2 regions of the Neobacillus sp. 114 genome follow, and region 2 is predicted to be linked to the other one. Evidence: a T-box and tRNA genes for the amino acid it is inferred to sense, from the RefSeq annotation. Region 2 holds a T-box; the other holds one or more tRNA genes.
The links. The T-box of region 2 lies ahead of ileS (isoleucine--tRNA ligase). A T-box ahead of a tRNA ligase gene usually reads a tRNA of that ligase, here a tRNA-Ile.
Positions count from the first base shown of each region.

Region 1: it encodes a tRNA-Ile, which carries the amino acid that the T-box ahead of ileS (isoleucine--tRNA ligase) is inferred to sense. The anticodon was not compared.

Region 1 covers NZ_CP126144.1:4,365,293-4,374,065, forward strand. The annotation lists gene ppdK (pyruvate, phosphate dikinase) at 1-1,052, opposite strand, end outside; gene QNN06_RS21135 (pyruvate, water dikinase regulatory protein) at 1,057-1,872, opposite strand; gene ccpN (transcriptional regulator CcpN) at 1,895-2,530, opposite strand; gene QNN06_RS21145 (zinc finger domain-containing protein) at 2,691-2,795, opposite strand; tRNA gene QNN06_RS21150 (tRNA-Ile) at 2,903-2,976, opposite strand; gene QNN06_RS21155 (NUDIX domain-containing protein) at 3,130-3,897, opposite strand; tRNA gene QNN06_RS21160 (tRNA-Trp) at 4,052-4,122, opposite strand; tRNA gene QNN06_RS21165 (tRNA-Tyr) at 4,128-4,212, opposite strand; tRNA gene QNN06_RS21170 (tRNA-Met) at 4,237-4,310, opposite strand; tRNA gene QNN06_RS21175 (tRNA-Ala) at 4,328-4,403, opposite strand; tRNA gene QNN06_RS21180 (tRNA-Leu) at 4,504-4,592, opposite strand; tRNA gene QNN06_RS21185 (tRNA-Gly) at 4,598-4,672, opposite strand; tRNA gene QNN06_RS21190 (tRNA-Leu) at 4,689-4,772, opposite strand; rRNA gene QNN06_RS21195 (23S ribosomal RNA) at 5,112-8,047, opposite strand; rRNA gene QNN06_RS21200 (16S ribosomal RNA) at 8,243-8,773, opposite strand, start outside.
Region 2 covers NZ_CP126144.1:2,085,835-2,094,607, forward strand. The annotation lists gene spoIIGA (sigma-E processing peptidase SpoIIGA) at 1-8, shown strand, start outside; gene sigE (RNA polymerase sporulation sigma factor SigE) at 54-773, shown strand; gene sigG (RNA polymerase sporulation sigma factor SigG) at 943-1,722, shown strand; gene QNN06_RS10495 (YlmC/YmxH family sporulation protein) at 1,966-2,229, shown strand; gene pgeF (peptidoglycan editing factor PgeF) at 2,311-3,129, shown strand; gene QNN06_RS10505 (YggS family pyridoxal phosphate-dependent enzyme) at 3,138-3,815, shown strand; gene QNN06_RS10510 (cell division protein SepF) at 3,826-4,278, shown strand; gene QNN06_RS10515 (YggT family protein) at 4,283-4,546, shown strand; gene QNN06_RS10520 (YlmH family RNA-binding protein) at 4,574-5,347, shown strand; gene QNN06_RS10525 (DivIVA domain-containing protein) at 5,429-5,944, shown strand; T-box leader at 5,993-6,231, shown strand; gene ileS (isoleucine--tRNA ligase) at 6,304-8,773, shown strand, end outside.

The DNA.
Region 1 (8,773 bases), 2.3 Mb from region 2:
TCAACTGCTATGCGGATAGCTGCTTGGGCGGTACGTTTTCCGTTCCGTGTTTGAAGGATGAACAGCTTCCCGCGTTCCACTGTGAATTCAATGTCCTGCATTTCCTTGTAATGCTGCTCAAGGCGATGGCATGTATCCGAAAACTGCTGGTAAACGTCTGGCATTTCGTCCTTAAGGGTGGCAATTGGCTGCGGTGTGCGGATACCGGCAACAACGTCTTCCCCTTGGGCGTTAATTAGGTATTCTCCGTATAGAACTGGCTCCCCAGTAGATGGATTTCTTGTAAAAGCTACACCTGTTCCGGAATCATTACCCATGTTCCCGAACACCATACTTTGAATATTTACAGCTGTACCCAGATGATCAGGAATTTTATTTAAGCGGCGGTAAACAATCGCCCGTTGATTATTCCAAGAATTGAATACAGCATTGATGGCAAGGAAAAGCTGCTCTTTCGGATTTTGCGGGAAGTCCTTACGCGTATGCTTTTTGACAATTTCCTTATAACCAACAATGACTTCCTTCCAGTCTTCAGCAGTCATTTCAGGGTCAGAGGAATACCCCTTATGTTCGCGTGTCTCTTCTAAATATTGTTCAAAATAATAAGTATCAATTTCAAGAACCACGTTGCTGAACATTTGAATGAAACGGCGATAAGAGTCGTAAGCAAATCGTGGATTATTCGTTAATGCAGCCAAACCCACAACAGTTTCGTCATTCATCCCCAGATTTAAAATGGTATCCATCATCCCAGGCATAGAAAAAACTGAACCGGATCGAACAGAAACAAGTAAAGGATTCTGCGGGTCACCGAGTTTTTTGTCCATTTTTTCTTCCAAAAGTCTTAACGCCTCTAATGTCTGTGATTCTACTAAAGCTGGAATGGTTTTATTAGATTCATAGTAAGCATTGCAAGCTTTTGTTGTAAGGGTAAAACCATAAGGAACCGGCAGGCCGATTCTTGTCATTTCTGCTAGATTCGCTCCCTTTCCCCCAAGTAAATCCCGCATATTGCCATGGCCTTCATGAAATAAATAAACGAATTTCCCCATAATTTTATAAGCTCCTCTCTTTTTTCAACACGTCTAAAATTAAACCTGCAGTTTCTTCAATCGCTTTATTCGAAACATTTATAATAGGACAGCCTACGCGTTTCATGATTTTTTCGGCATAATCTAGTTCGTCAAGAATTCTCTGGAAGCTGGCATAATTCGCCTTTGAGCCCAGCCCAAGTGCTTTTAGGCGCTCAGTCCGAATTTCGTTTAATTTATCTGGTGAAATAATTAAACCAATACAATTTTTTCTCGGTATTTTAAAAAGTTCATCTGGCGGAGGCACTTCTGGAACCAACGGGACATTGGCCACTTTAAAACGCTTATGGGCAAGGTACATGGACAGCGGCGTTTTTGAAGTCCGGGACACACCGATTAAAACAATATCGGCCTTCATAATTCCTCTTGGGTCCCGTCCATCATCATATTTCACGGCAAATTCAATCGCCTCGATTTTGCGGAAATATTCTTCGTCTAATTTTCTCATTAGGCCAGGCTGGCGGTGGGGCTGTTTATTAAACCTTGTTGCAAATGCATTCATTAATGGGTTGAGGAGGTCCACTGCCATTATCCCCTCTTCCATGGCACGCTTATCTAAATAATCTTTTAATTCCGGAATGACGATGGTATAGGCAATGATGGAATGGTCCTTTCTTGCCAAAATAATCACATCTTCAATGTCTTCAATGTCCTCTACATATGAGTTTCGGCGAATTTCTACCTGTCCACCATTAAACTGTGTTGCCACCGCTTTTACAACGAGCTCAGCTGTTTCACCAACCGAGTCAGATACTACGTAGACAACTTCCTTTTGTACCAAAATCGCAGCAACTCCCCTTAATCTATTTTTCTTCCATAAATTCTAAATAGGCCCTTGTTATTGTCGTCTTGGTAATTCTCCCTAACAACAAATATGTATTATTTTTATGATCGACTTCCTTTACTACCGGTAAGGAGTCAATATGAAAATTAATCATTTTTTTGGCCGCTTCGAGCAAGGTTTCCTCTGAATTAATCGTGATAATATTAGGCATTCTTGTCATAATGACACTTACGGGCAATTCTTGCAGATTTTTGTTCCCAAGTGCAGCCCTGAGCAAATCCTTTCGGGAAATCACTCCTGCTAAGTTTCCTTCTGTATCCACCGCATAAAGTGTTCCAACATCCTCGAGGAACAACTGAACAATCGCATTATAAACAGAAGTTGATTTTTCAACCACGATTGGATGAGCCTTAAAATCGGATACCTTTTGCTGAATAAACTTCTTCGCCTGACGTTTTACCTCTAATTTGTCATTAAAAAAATACCCTACACGCGGTCTGGCATCCAGACTGCCGGACATGGTCAAGATTGCAAGGTCCGGTCTTAATGCCGCTCTAGTAACAGAGAGTTTCTCTGCAATTTCTTTACCGGTTATCGGGCCATTTTCCTTTACAATCTGCAGAATTTCATCCTGACGCTTGGTGAGTTTAATCATTAGCACCACCTTATTCACAATAAATATGTTATATATATTTAAATGTGCTATACTTATTTGTATATAGTATAGTACATTTAAACAAATTCGGAAACAATAATTTTGCAAATTGATTAACTTTTTAATAAAAAACCCCACCGGCAATCGGCGGGATTCAGAATCACTTTTGACAATTAGGGCAATAAAGGGTTTTTCTCGACGAGATTGTTTCCATAACAATCGTAACCCTGCATCTCTTACACTTCTGTCCTTCAAGTTCAGGCATATTTATTTCCTCTAAAACCTCTTTTCCTTAATGCTTTCCAAAACGTCTAAACTCAAATAAAAAACCGAGTCATTTTGAACTCGGTTTTTGACTGCTATTTATTGTAATGGGCCTAAATGGACTTGAACCATCGACCTCACGCTTATCAGGCGTGCGCTCTAACCAGCTGAGCTATAGGCCCATAATAAAAAGTAATTATCAAAGACGAATTACATTATAACAAGAATTCTTTTACCTGTCGATAAATATCACAATCTTTTTTATTATTTAGCTGATTGGCGCACTGAATGGCAATTTAAGAGAGATTCACTGCGCCAATCGGGCAGCACATTACTTAATCCCTTTCAAGATTACCTTCCATTCTTTTTAATAATTCATATGGACGGACCTTGAAAGCTTCGTAGGGAGCCCTATTTCCCGTCATTGCATCAATCACCCTGGGAATAAATTTGCCTCTTTTAATATAGTGAGAAACATTGGAAGAATCGAGTTTGACGAAGCGAACTTCCTTGGTTTCCTTGGATGTTTTAGGCTCACCGCCTGCATACTTCCCACGAAAAACAATTGAAACAGTATTTCCATTTGAATACACACCCGATACTCCATGCAACTCAACTTGAATGCCTGTTTCCTCTAAAATCTCCCGAACAAGTGCCGTGTCTAAAGTTTCTCCTTCATCAACGCCCCCGCCAGGAAGTTCCCACGTATCTGCTCTCCAATAAGTTTTTACTAATAAAGTTTCTTGGTTCTCGTTTGTAATATACCCACTAACCGTTATAGTCGGTTTTGTTTTTGTATATTCTCCAAATGAAGATAAATAATCTTTTCGAGTATCGATAAAAAATTCGTCTACATTCGAAATGCGGTTTTGTAATTGTTTATACATCTCATCTTTAATAACACGCTCTTCAATTTTTAAATATTCTTCATGATTTGGATACTCCCAAATAATCGTTACCTCAGCTTTCCCTTTTGTCATCCAGCGGCCGATAATTTTTGCTCCACTTTTTATTTTCATTGGAAAAATAAGTTCTTCAAAAATTTCATTGAATTCGCTTACCTTATCAGGAACAAGCAGAAAAACTTCTCTTATATAAAACATTTTTTTCCCCATTTCATTCAGTGTACAAATTAAATTACACCAGTTTACGCGTCTTAATGAAATAGGTTCCATTTGTTAGTTCAATACGTTTGAATTAGCACAAAAAACACCTCCCTGAAAATTATAGGAAGGTGTTCATTCTAAGATTTATAGACAGGGGCAGTAGGAATCGAACCCACACTGAAGGTTTTGGAGACCTTAGTTCTACCTTTAAACTATGCCCCTATAAATGGTGGAGGGGGACGGATTCGAACCGCCGAACCCTGAGGGAGCGGATTTACAGTCCGCCGCGTTTAGCCACTTCGCTACCCCTCCATTATATAATTTTAAAAAAAGTAATAGCGGCGGAGGGGATCGAACCCCCGACCTTACGGGTATGAACCGTACGCTCTAGCCAGCTGAGCTACACCGCCAAAAGCAAATATGAAAATGGTGGAGCCTAGCGGGATCGAACCGCTGACCTCCTGCGTGCAAAGCAGGCGCTCTCCCAGCTGAGCTAAGGCCCCATACATATTATAATCAGGAAAACAGAATCTGAAGTAAGCGATCCTTCGTCCCGAACGTAGTACTCAATCAAGCTAAAGCTAGTTCCCGTTAGAGAAATAATGGTGCCGAGGACCGGAATCGAACCGGTACGGTAGTCACCTACCGCAGGATTTTAAGTCCTGTGCGTCTGCCAGTTCCGCCACCCCGGCATGTTTGGAGCGGAAGACGGGATTCGAACCCGCGACCCCCACCTTGGCAAGGTGGTGTTCTACCACTGAACTACTTCCGCATTTTAATCTCTTTGATGCGGGTGAAGGGACTTGAACCCATACGGTATTACTACCACTAGAACCTGAATCTAGCGCGTCTGCCGATTCCGCCACACCCGCAATATATAATATTGCATATTGGGATTTCATTCCCTCAAAACTAGATAATACAGAAGAAGTTTAGTAAAAACGAGTTGCCATTTTACATTGATGATTGTCTAGCTCCAGCGTCCAGCAACTAGTGTCCTTCGGTCTTTTCCCTACGATAAGTCAACATCGATTCGCTAAAGCTCATCGTGTTTCCTTTAGCTAATCAGAATTTATTACTAAATTCTGAACGCATAAGTTCAACTACACCTCTGTCTGCGCCTAACGGCTTGCCAATCGGCGAGTTTACACTTATCTCAGTCAAAGCCCTCCAGGCCATACGTTGCTAACCGGCCGCTTCCGCTTTTCTGTTTGGTTAAGTCCTCGATCGATTAGTATCAGTCAGCTCCACACGTCACCGCGCTTCCACCTCTGACCTATCAACCTGATCATCTTTCAGGGATCTTACTAGCTTGACGCTATGGGAAATCTCATCTCGAGGGGGGCTTCATGCTTAGATGCTTTCAGCACTTATCCCGTCCGCACATAGCTACCCAGCGATGCCTTTGGCAAGACAACTGGTACACCAGCGGTGCGTCCATCCCGGTCCTCTCGTACTAAGGACAGCTCCTCTCAAATTTCCTGCGCCCACGACGGATAGGGACCGAACTGTCTCACGACGTTCTGAACCCAGCTCGCGTACCGCTTTAATGGGCGAACAGCCCAACCCTTGGGACCGACTACAGCCCCAGGATGCGATGAGCCGACATCGAGGTGCCAAACCTCCCCGTCGATGTGGACTCTTGGGGGAGATAAGCCTGTTATCCCCAGGGTAGCTTTTATCCGTTGAGCGATGGCCCTTCCATGCGGAACCACCGGATCACTAAGCCCGACTTTCGTCCCTGCTCGACTTGTAAGTCTCGCAGTCAAGCTCCCTTGTGCCTTTACACTCTGCGAATGATTTCCAACCATTCTGAGGGAACCTTTGGGCGCCTCCGTTACATTTTAGGAGGCGACCGCCCCAGTCAAACTGCCCACCTGACACTGTCTCCCACCCCGATGAGGGGTGCAGGTTAGAATTTCAATACAGCCAGGGTAGTATCCCACCGACGCCTCCACACAAGCTGGCGCTCATGTCTCTCAGGCTCCTACCTATCCTGTACAAGCTGTACCAAAATTCAATATCAGGCTACAGTAAAGCTCCATGGGGTCTTTCCGTCCTGTCGCGGGTAACCTGCATCTTCACAGGTACTATAATTTCACCGAGTCTCTCGTTGAGACAGTGCCCAGATCGTTACGCCTTTCGTGCGGGTCGGAACTTACCCGACAAGGAATTTCGCTACCTTAGGACCGTTATAGTTACGGCCGCCGTTTACTGGGGCTTCGATTCAGAGCTTCGCTTAGCAGCTAACCCCTCCTCTTAACCTTCCAGCACCGGGCAGGCGTCAGCCCCTATACTTCGCCTTGCGGCTTTGCAGAGACCTGTGTTTTTGCTAAACAGTCGCCTGGGCCTATTCACTGCGGCTCTTCGGGGCTATTCACCCCAAAAAGCACCCCTTCTCCCGAAGTTACGGGGTCATTTTGCCGAGTTCCTTAACGAGAGTTCTCTCGCTCACCTTAGGATTCTCTCCTCGCCTACCTGTGTCGGTTTGCGGTACGGGCACCTTTTATCTCGCTAGAGGCTTTTCTTGGCAGTGTGGAATCAGGAACTTCGGTACTATAATTCCCTCGGCATCACAGCTCAGCCTTAAGGTGAACGGATTTTCCTATTCACCAGCCTAACTGCTTACACGCACATATCCAGCAGTGCGCTTACCCTATCCTCCTGCGTCCCCCATCACTCAAACGATAAAGAGGTGGTACAGGAATATCAACCTGTTGTCCATCGCCTACGCCTTTCGGCCTCGGCTTAGGTCCCGACTAACCCTGAGCGGACGAGCCTTCCTCAGGAAACCTTAGGCATACGGTGGATGAGATTCTCACTCATCTTTCGCTACTCATACCGGCATTCTCACTTCTAAGCGCTCCACCAGTCCTTACGGTCTAGCTTCAACGCCCTTAGAACGCTCTCCTACCGCGGACACCATAAGGTGTCCACCCACAGCTTCGGTGATACGTTTAGCCCCGGTACATTTTCGGCGCAGAGTCACTCGACCAGTGAGCTATTACGCACTCTTTAAATGGTGGCTGCTTCTAAGCCAACATCCTGGTTGTCTAAGCAACTCCACATCCTTTTCCACTTAACGTATACTTTGGGACCTTAGCTGGTGGTCTGGGCTGTTTCCCTTTTGACTACGGATCTTATCACTCGCAGTCTGACTCCCACGGATAAGTCATTGGCATTCGGAGTTTGTCTGAATTCGGTAACCCGATGAGGGCCCCTAGTCCAAACAGTGCTCTACCTCCAAGACTCTAACTACGTGAGGCTAGCCCTAAAGCTATTTCGGAGAGAACCAGCTATCTCCAAGTTCGATTGGAATTTCTCCGCTACCCACACCTCATCCCCGCACTTTTCAACGTGCGTGGGTTCGGGCCTCCATCCAGTGTTACCTGGACTTCACCCTGGACATGGGTAGATCACCTGGTTTCGGGTCTACGACTACATACTATTTCGCCCTATTCAGACTCGCTTTCGCTGCGGCTCCGTCTCTTCAACTTAACCTCGCATGCAATCGTAACTCGCCGGTTCATTCTACAAAAGGCACGCCATCACCCATGAACGGGCTCTGACTACTTGTAGGCACACGGTTTCAGGATCTCTTTCACTCCCCTTCCGGGGTGCTTTTCACCTTTCCCTCACGGTACTGGTTCACTATCGGTCACTAGGGAGTATTTAGCCTTGGGAGATGGTCCTCCCTGCTTCCGACCGGATTTCACGTGTCCGGCCGTACTCAGGATCCACTCGGGAGGGAACGAAGTTTCAACTACAGGGCTTTTACCTTCTATGGCCGGCCTTTCCAGACCGCTTCATCTACCCCGTTCCTTTGTAACTCCATGTTGAGTGTCCTACAACCCCGAAAGGCAAGCCTTTCGGTTTGGGCTGTTCCCGTTTCGCTCGCCGCTACTCAGGGAATCGCGTTTGCTTTCTCTTCCTCCGGGTACTTAGATGTTTCAGTTCCCCGGGTCTGCCTTCAATACCCTATGTATTCAGGTAAAGATACTGTTCCATTACGAACAGTGGGTTTCCCCATTCGGAAATCTCCGGATCGGCGCTTACTTACAGCTCCCCGAAGCATATCGGTGTTAGTCCCGTCCTTCATCGGCTCCTAGTGCCAAGGCATTCACCGTGCGCCCTTTCTAACTTAACCTAAAAGGTTTTTACTCTTAAAAATAAGAGAGAAAAACTAAAATGGCGATTACTCGGTTCTTACTTGGTTACTTCTTCGATACAATTATCTAGTTTTCAAGGAACAAAAAAAGTTCTGAAGGATAATTCCCTCAAAACTAAACAAACAAGAAACAGTCAACTTCTTATCAGTCCATAAGGACTGCATTATCCTTAGAAAGGAGGTGATCCAGCCGCACCTTCCGATACGGCTACCTTGTTACGACTTCACCCCAATCATCTGTCCCACCTTAGGCGGCTGGCTCCTTACGGTTACCCCACCGACTTCGGGTGTTACAAACTCTCGTGGTGTGACGGGCGGTGTGTACAAGGCCCGGGAACGTATTCACCGCGGCATGCTGATCCGCGATTACTAGCGATTCCGGCTTCATGCAGGCGAGTTGCAGCCTGCAATCCGAACTGAGAATGGTTTTATGGGATTGGCTCCACCTCGCGGCTTCGCTGCCCTTTGTACCATCCATTGTAGCACGTGTGTAGCCCAGGTCATAAGGGGCATGATGATTTGACGTCATCCCCACCTTCCTCCGGTTTGTCACCGGCAGTCACCTTAGAGTGCCCAACTGAATGCTGGCAACTAAGATCAAGGGTTGCGCTCGTTGCGGGACTTAACCCAACATCTCACGACACGAGCTGACGACAACCATGCACCACCTGTCACTCTGTCCCCCGAAGGGGAAATTCCTATCTC
Region 2 (8,773 bases):
TAAGTTAATATTACTATACTCAGAAAAACAAAATTTTAGAAGGAGGAATACACATGAAAAAATGGAGACTTCGCTTATCCTATTATTGGTATAAACTATTAATGAAATTAGGTCTGAAAACAGATGAAATATATTATATTGGCGGAAGCGAAGCACTGCCGCCTCCTTTAACAAAAGACGAAGAAGAAATGTTATTAAAGAAATTACCTGGCGGCGATAAGGCGGCAAGATCGATATTAATCGAGCGAAATCTCAGACTCGTAGTCTATATCGCCAGGAAGTTTGAAAATACCGGCATCAACATTGAAGACTTAATCAGCATTGGGACAATTGGCTTAATTAAGGCCGTTAATACATTTAACCCGGAAAAGAAAATAAAACTGGCTACATACGCTTCAAGATGTATCGAAAATGAAATTCTCATGTACCTTAGACGCAATAATAAAATCAGGTCAGAGGTTTCCTTCGACGAGCCGCTTAATATTGATTGGGACGGCAATGAACTGCTTTTGTCAGATGTTTTGGGAACGGATGACGACATCATTACAAAGGATCTTGAAGCAAATGTGGACCGAAAACTGTTAACCAAAGCATTGCATCAGCTTAGCGACCGGGAAAAGCAAATCATGGAGTTAAGGTTCGGCCTGACAAATGGGGAAGAAAAGACACAGAAGGATGTTGCCGATATGCTTGGCATCTCCCAATCCTATATATCAAGACTTGAAAAAAGAATCATTAAAAGGCTCCGCAAGGAATTTAATAAAATGGTCTAAAAGACAAGGTCTAGAAAAATTTTTTTCCGTAAAAAAGCTTTGAAAAATATTGCCTCTAATGCATTTTTCGACAATAGCTGACTTTTCCTTCCATTCATCAAGTGCATATTTTTCCTCCTCAAGGAGATACTGTTTTTTGTACAGCAGCTCTCTCGAGGAGGGAAAAGAATTGACTCGAAATAAAGTTGAAATTTGCGGTGTAGACACATCAAAACTTCCTGTATTGAAGAACGAAGAAATGAGAATACTCTTCAAGCAAATGCAAGAGGGCGATATAACCGCCAGAGAAAAGCTAGTAAACGGCAATCTACGCCTAGTATTAAGTGTTATCCAAAGGTTCAATAACCGGGGCGAGTTTGTTGATGACCTGTTTCAGGTTGGCTGTATTGGACTGATGAAATCCATTGATAATTTTGATTTAGGCCAAAACGTCAAGTTTTCCACTTATGCCGTCCCGATGATTATTGGCGAAATCCGGCGCTATCTGCGTGACAATAATCCGATCCGAGTATCCCGCTCTCTAAGGGATATTGCTTACAAAGCCCTCCAGGTCAGGGAGAGGCTGATGAGTGAAACCTCTCGGGAACCGACTGCTGAAGAAATTGCGAAGGTCCTAGAAGTACCGCATGAAGAAATTGTCTTTGCGCTTGATGCAATACAAGACCCGGTATCTCTATTTGAGCCGATTTATAATGATGGCGGGGATCCTATTTATGTTATGGACCAGCTGAGCGATGAAAAAAATAAAGATATCCATTGGATCGAAGAAATCGCCCTTAAAGAGGGAATGAGAAGATTAAACGAACGTGAAAAGTTGATTTTGAGAAAGCGTTTCTTTCAGGGGAAAACACAAATGGAGGTTGCAGACGAAATTGGCATCTCCCAAGCGCAAGTATCCCGCTTAGAAAAAGCAGCAATCAGACAAATGAATAAAAATATCCAAAGCTAAGCTGCCTTGTAAAGGCAGCTTATTATATTGCCGGGAAATGGTGTTTTCTCGGCAATCTTTTTGTTTAAATTAATGATTGTCTCTGCTATTGGGCCTGTTGAAAGCTTTAAATTTTTTAAAATAGGAAAATTACTCGGTGAGTTAAATAAGTGAAATAAAAGACTAGCTTAATTTTTCCTTTCTAATTTCCAAAATACAAACATATATTTTATATAGTATCGTAAGATTGGGAGTGGTTGTTTAATGGTTAAAATTTCCGATTTTCAGATAAAAGATGTTGTGAATGTTTCAGATGGCAAAAGACTAGGGAATGTTGGAGATATAGAAATTAATTTAACGACGGGAAAAATAGAAGCGGTTGTAATTTCCGGAAACGGGCGCGTGCTTGGCTTTTTTGGGAAGGACGAAGATATAGTGATCCCGTGGAAAAACATTATTAAAATTGGTCAGGATGTCATCTTGGTCCGCTATAAAATCAGCGATGAAAAAATAACGGAAGAAGAGTAGGCATTAAAGGAAATAAAACTGCTTCGATGACCAAAGCCCGGTTTCATGGTAAACTATAGAAAAAAGTTCAGAGGTAATGGAATGGAACCATTTATTATAAAGAATGAATCCTTATTAACCATCGACGGTTGGATGAATAGTAATCCCGGCCTTGTGGCAGGAATAACAACCAAGCTGGGGGGACAAAGTAAAGGCAGCTTTGAAGCCCTGAATCTCGGCTTTCATGTTGGTGATATTTTCAATGATGTTTGCGCAAATAGAATGAAAGTTTCCGAACTGCTTGATTTTCCATTAGCTACATGGGTTAGCGCTGAGCAAACACATGATATTTTTCTGCAAAAAGTAACAAAAGCAGATCGCGGGCGAGGGTCTATTTCCTACGAACAGTCGTTTAAGAGCACAGACGGCTTCTATACAAGTGAAGAGGGAATATTGTTAACGCTCTGTTTTGCCGACTGTGTCCCTCTTTTTTTTATTGCTCCCGAATATCGGATGATTGGGGCGGCACATGCTGGATGGAAGGGGACGGTAGGACAAATTGGCCGTGAGATGATAAAAAGATGGCAAGAGGAAGGCATCAAGGCTGAGAAGGTTTTTGTCGCCATCGGTCCATCGATTTGCGAAAAATGTTATATTGTGGATGAACGTGTCGTTAACTTGGTTGAAAATATACTAGAAGATGTCGATAGAAAACCCTATAATTTAATTAGTGAAGGTCAATATTCATTAAACCTAAGGGAATTGAACAAGCAGACTCTTGTCAAGGCAGGAGTTCCAAAGGAAAATATAATCGTCACCAATTATTGCTCAAGCTGTAACAACCATTTGTTTTTTTCCCACCGGAAGAGCCATGGCAAAGCCGGAAGAATGTTAAGCTTTATTGGCTGGAAGGAGAATTAGAACCGCTTATGAGAGTAGCAGCAAAGTATGAACTTATTAGACAGCAAATACATGAAGCGTGCGAAAAGACAGGCAGGAAACCAGATGAGGTAACAGTAATTGCCGTTACAAAATACGTCAGTACCCAAAGAGCGCAGGAAGCGCTTGATGCAGGCATTCAGCATCTTGGTGAAAACCGGGACGAAGGAATGCTTGAAAAATGGGAAGTTCTTCAGGACAAGCCAATTTGGCATTTTATTGGAACTCTGCAAACACGAAAGGTAAAGAATATTATCGATAAAGTGGAGTACATTCATTCCCTTGACCGTCTTTCTTTGGCTCAAGAAATAAATAAACGTGCCAATTCAAAAGTAAAGTGTTTGGTACAAGTTAATGTAGCAGAAGAGGACTCAAAGCACGGTTTAGCGGTTGAAGAAGTGATCGACTTTATTAAATCACTTGGCTCCCTAGAAAATATTATTGTTGCTGGTTTAATGACAATGGCCCCATTCACGGACGATGAAGAAGTCTTGCGTGATTGTTTTCAAAAACTTAGAGAACTTCGTACTCAAGTTCAATCCTTTCACTTAGACTATGCTCCTTGTTCAGAGCTGTCGATGGGTATGTCTAATGATTTTGCTATCGCCATCGAAGAAGGGGCTACGATGGTAAGAATAGGTACAGCGCTTGTTGGTGAAGCTGGTTAGGAGAGTTGATATGACAATTAAATCTAAACTAAAAACATTTTTCTTTTTAGACGATGACAACGATGAGCAAAATGAAGATTATAGTGAGCCGAAGGAACCGATAAAGCAGAAAAAACAGCCGTTAAAAAGTCATAATGTAGTCAGCCTGCAAAGTGTGCAAAAGCCCCCTGTCCAAGTAAAGCCTTCAAAGCTTATATTGGCGGAACCGCATTCCGAATCTGAGGCAACCGAGATTGCCGACCATCTAAAAAACCGCCGTGCGGTGGTGGTGAATTTGCAGCGGATTGATCCAGAGGAAGGCCGGCAGATTGTTCATTTCTTAGGAGGAGTAGTATATACTCTTGGCGGGGAAATCCAGAAAATTGGCGCCAATATATTCTTGTGCACCCCGGATAATATGGAAGTATCGGGGAATATTTCGGAATTGCTCCCTGACCACGAAAATATGAATACGAGGTGGTAAAGAGATGTTTTTTGTTATCGGTTTAATACAAAAACTCATTTGGGCTTACTCGTGGGCATTAATTATTTACATATTGATGTCTTGGTTTCCGGGTGCCAAAGAATCCGCAATCGGTCAATTCTTAGCAAGAATTTGTGAGCCATATTTAGAACCATTCAGAAGGATTATTCCCGCAATCGGCATGATTGACATTTCTCCGATTGTCGCATTTCTTGTGCTCAACTTTGCAACACGGGGCTTAAGCTATGTAGCTGTCTGGCTCTCATAATAATTAAAATAGGTTGGTTTTTAGAGCATGAATATATATCAGCATTTTCGTCCAGAAGAACGGGATTATATTGACCAGGTCATGCAGTGGAAAAACACTGTCGAACTTCAGTATGCCCCGAAATTAACGGACTTTCTTGACCCAAGAGAACAGCATATCTTAAAGACGATCATCGGTGAAAATGGTGATGTAAAATATCAACTCTTTGGCGGCTGGCCAGGGGCAGAACGAAAAAGGGCTCTTCTATTCCCTGAATATCTAGTGCCAGTTCAAGAGGATTTTCAAATCAGCTTGTTTGAAATTGACTATCCAAAGAAGTTTATCAAAATTGAACATCCCAACGTCCTAGGCACATTGATGTCGTTGGGACTAAAACGTGGGAAATTTGGCGATATTCTTGTCGATGATGAACAAATCCAATTCTTGGCAGCCAAGGAAATCGGCGGCTATATCAGCACTAATCTTGAATCAATCGGTAAAGCAACGGTTCATTTATTTGAGAAGCCGCCCGAAAATATAATTTCTCCTAAAGAATTATGGGAGGAACATGAATTAACAGTATCTTCTTTAAGGCTGGATACTGTTATTTCTGGTGTTTATAATCTTTCTCGGCAAAAATCGCAAAACTATATTGCGGCAGGCCTAGTTAAGGTCAATTGGACTCAGATTGAAAGCCCGGCCTTTGTTTGTGAAATTGGCGATATGCTGTCGGTCCGGGGCCATGGAAGGGTAAGATTGTCCGGTATTGAGGGGAAAACAAAGAAAGAAAAATGGCGAATTTCTGTCGGAAGACAAAAATAATTTATTTTCTTGCAGGATTTTCAAAAAACTTGTCGAATATTCACATTTACATAGATTGCACAGATTGTTGGAGGTGGCATCATGCCGTTAACGCCGTTAGATATTCATAATAAAGAATTTAATAAAGGATTTAGAGGGTATGACGAGGATGAAGTAAACGAATTTCTTGATCAGGTAATCAAGGATTACGAGCTTGTCCTAAGAGAGAAAAAAGAATTGGAAGAGCGTTTAACTGACCTGCAGGAGCGTTTAGGGCATTTTACAAGTATTGAAGAAACACTTAATAAATCGATTGTGATTGCCCAGGAGGCAGGGGAAGAAGTAAAACGCAATGCCCAAAAGGAAGCGAAGCTAATCGTCAAGGAAGCGGAAAAGAATGCGGACCGTATCGTTAACGAATCCCTATCTAAAGCGAGAAAGATTGCTCTGGAGATAGAAGATTTAAAGAAGCAGTCGAAAATTTTCCGCACCCGTTTCAAAATGCTGATTGAGGCACAGCTCGATATGCTGAATACTGACGATTGGGATCACCTTTTAGAGTACGAACTTGATGCCACCGAGCTGAAAATCCACGAAGAAGAGGATTCATTAGCTTGACGAACAGCTATTTAGTAGCATATAATTTCTTAACAGATTAATTGAATGAAAATGACGAAGACAGGGACAGTACAATTTTTCAAAAAGCTTATTAGCGAGTCGGGGATGGTGGAAGCCCGATAAAGCCGAAAGATTGGAAAATCACCCTCGAGTTCCGAGGTCGAACCTCTATATTTAGAACAGTAGACTAAGGCGTGTATTCACGTTACGAATTCGCAAGAGGATAGAATAAGACAGTTCTATCAATCAGGGTGGTACCGCGGGAATAAAACCTTCTCGTCCCTTTTTTGGGATGAGGGGGTTTTTTTATTTGCAAGAATGTCAATTCTGTTCAATAGAAAGGTATTGGAGGAAATAAAATGGAATACAAAGACACGTTATTAATGCCGCAAACGGATTTCCCAATGCGTGGTAATCTTCCGCAAAGAGAACCGGAGATGCAGGCAAAATGGGAAGAAATGAATATTTACCAAAAAGTACAGGAGCGCACTAAAGGGCGTCCGATGTTTGTTTTGCATGATGGCCCTCCATATGCAAATGGTGATATCCATATGGGCCATGCATTAAATAAAATTTTAAAGGATTTTATTGTCCGCTATAAGTCAATGAGCGGCTATCATGCCCCATATGTGCCGGGCTGGGATACTCACGGTCTGCCGATTGAGCAGGCTTTAACTAATAAAGGGGTTAAACGGAAGGAAATGTCCGTTGCAGAATTCCGCCAGCTTTGTACAGATTATGCGCTTGAACAGATTGACAATCAACGGACCCAGTTTAAACGCCTTGGTGTCCGCGGTGATTGGGAGAATCCATATATCACTTTAAAGCCTGAATACGAAGCCCAGCAAATCAAGGTTTTCGGAGAAATGGCAAAAAAAGGTTATATCTATAAAGGGTTGAAGCCAGTATATTGGTCTCCGTCAAGTGAATCCGCTTTGGCTGAGGCAGAAATTGAATATAAAGATAAACGTTCACCGTCCATTTATGTTGGTTTTCCGGTGAAGGATGGCAAGGGAGTACTTGATACGGATACGGAAATCGTCATCTGGACAACAACCCCATGGACCATTCCTGCCAACTTGGGAATTTCGGTTCATCCTGAGCTAACTTACGTGGTTGTAGCTGTAAATGATAAAAAATATGTTGTGGCTGAAAGCTTATTGGAAAGTGTAACGAATGAAATTGGATGGGAAGAAGCGGCCGTTCTTAAAAAGGTCAAAGGGGCTGAGCTTGAATATGTTGTAGCCCGTCATCCGCTTTATGACCGTGATTCTCTTGTCATGTTAGGCGAGCATGTGACAACTGATGCTGGTACTGGCTGCGTTCATACTGCTCCTGGTCACGGGGAAGATGACTTCCATGTTGGTCAAAAATACGGCTTGGATGTCCTTTGTCCGGTTGATGATAAAGGAAATATGACAAATGAAGCACCGGGATTTGAAGGATTATTTTACGACGAGGCCAACAAACCGATTTCCCAAGCCCTAGAGGAAAAAGGAGCTTTGTTAAAGCTTACATTTATTACTCACTCCTATCCACATGACTGGAGAACAAAGAAGCCGGTTATTTTCCGGGCAACTGCTCAGTGGTTTGCGTCCATTAAAGATTTCCGCGACCAATTGCTCGAAGCTGTGAAAGCAACCAAATGGGTGCCGGCATGGGGCGAAACAAGGCTTTTCAATATGGTCCGTGACCGCGGTGATTGGTGTATTTCCCGCCAGCGCGTCTGGGGTGTGCCAATTCCGGTATTCTACGCCGAAAATGGAGAAGAAATCATTACCGACGAGACGATTGAACACGTTTCTAATTTATTCCGCGAGAATGGATCAAACATTTGGTTTGAGCGGGAGACAAAGGATCTGCTTCCGGAAGGATTTTCGCATCCTGGAAGTCCGAATGGCAAGTTTACGAAGGAAACAGATATTATGGACGTTTGGTTTGATTCTGGTTCTTCCCATCAGGCTGTGCTTTTAGAAAGAGAGGATTTGGTCCGTCCGGCAGACCTTTATCTTGAAGGTTCTGACCAATACCGCGGCTGGTTTAACTCGTCTTTATCTACTGCAGTAGCTGTCACAGGCAAGGCTCCATATAAGGGAGTATTAAGCCATGGATTTGCTCTTGATGGTGAAGGTAGAAAAATGAGTAAATCATTAGGTAATGTCGTCGTCCCTGCGAAGGTTATGAATCAATTGGGAGCAGATATTTTACGCCTATGGGTGGCTTCTGTAGATTATCAATCCGATGTCCGCGTATCCGATGCAATTTTAAAGCAGGTTGCTGAAGTATATCGGAAAATCCGCAATACATTCCGCTTCTTGTTGGGGAATTTAGCGGACTTTGACCCGGCTGTTAATAAGGTTGCTTACGAAAACCTTCGTGAAGTAGATCAATTTATGCTGGTAAAATTAAATAAGCTGATTAAGAGTGTTCGCAATTCTTATGAAAATTACGATTATGCAGGCATTTACCATTCTGTTAATAATTTCTGTACGCTTGATTTAAGCGCGTTCTACCTAGATTTTGCAAAAGATGTTCTGTACATTGAAGCAGTTGATCATCCAGAACGCAGGGCGATTCAAACTGTTTTATATGAATCATTGCTTGCTCTGACCAAATTGGTTTCGCCAATCCTTTCTCACACTGCAGACGAGGTGTGGAAATATATTCCGAAGGTTCAGGAGGAAAGTGTTCAGTTGACAGATCTTCCTGAATATCAGGAACTTCCAGGTGCTACAGAGTTGGAGGAGAAATGGTCTGCATTCATGAAGCTGCGCGATGATGTCTTAAAGGCACTTGAAGAAGCCCGGAATGCAAAGGTGATCGGTAAGT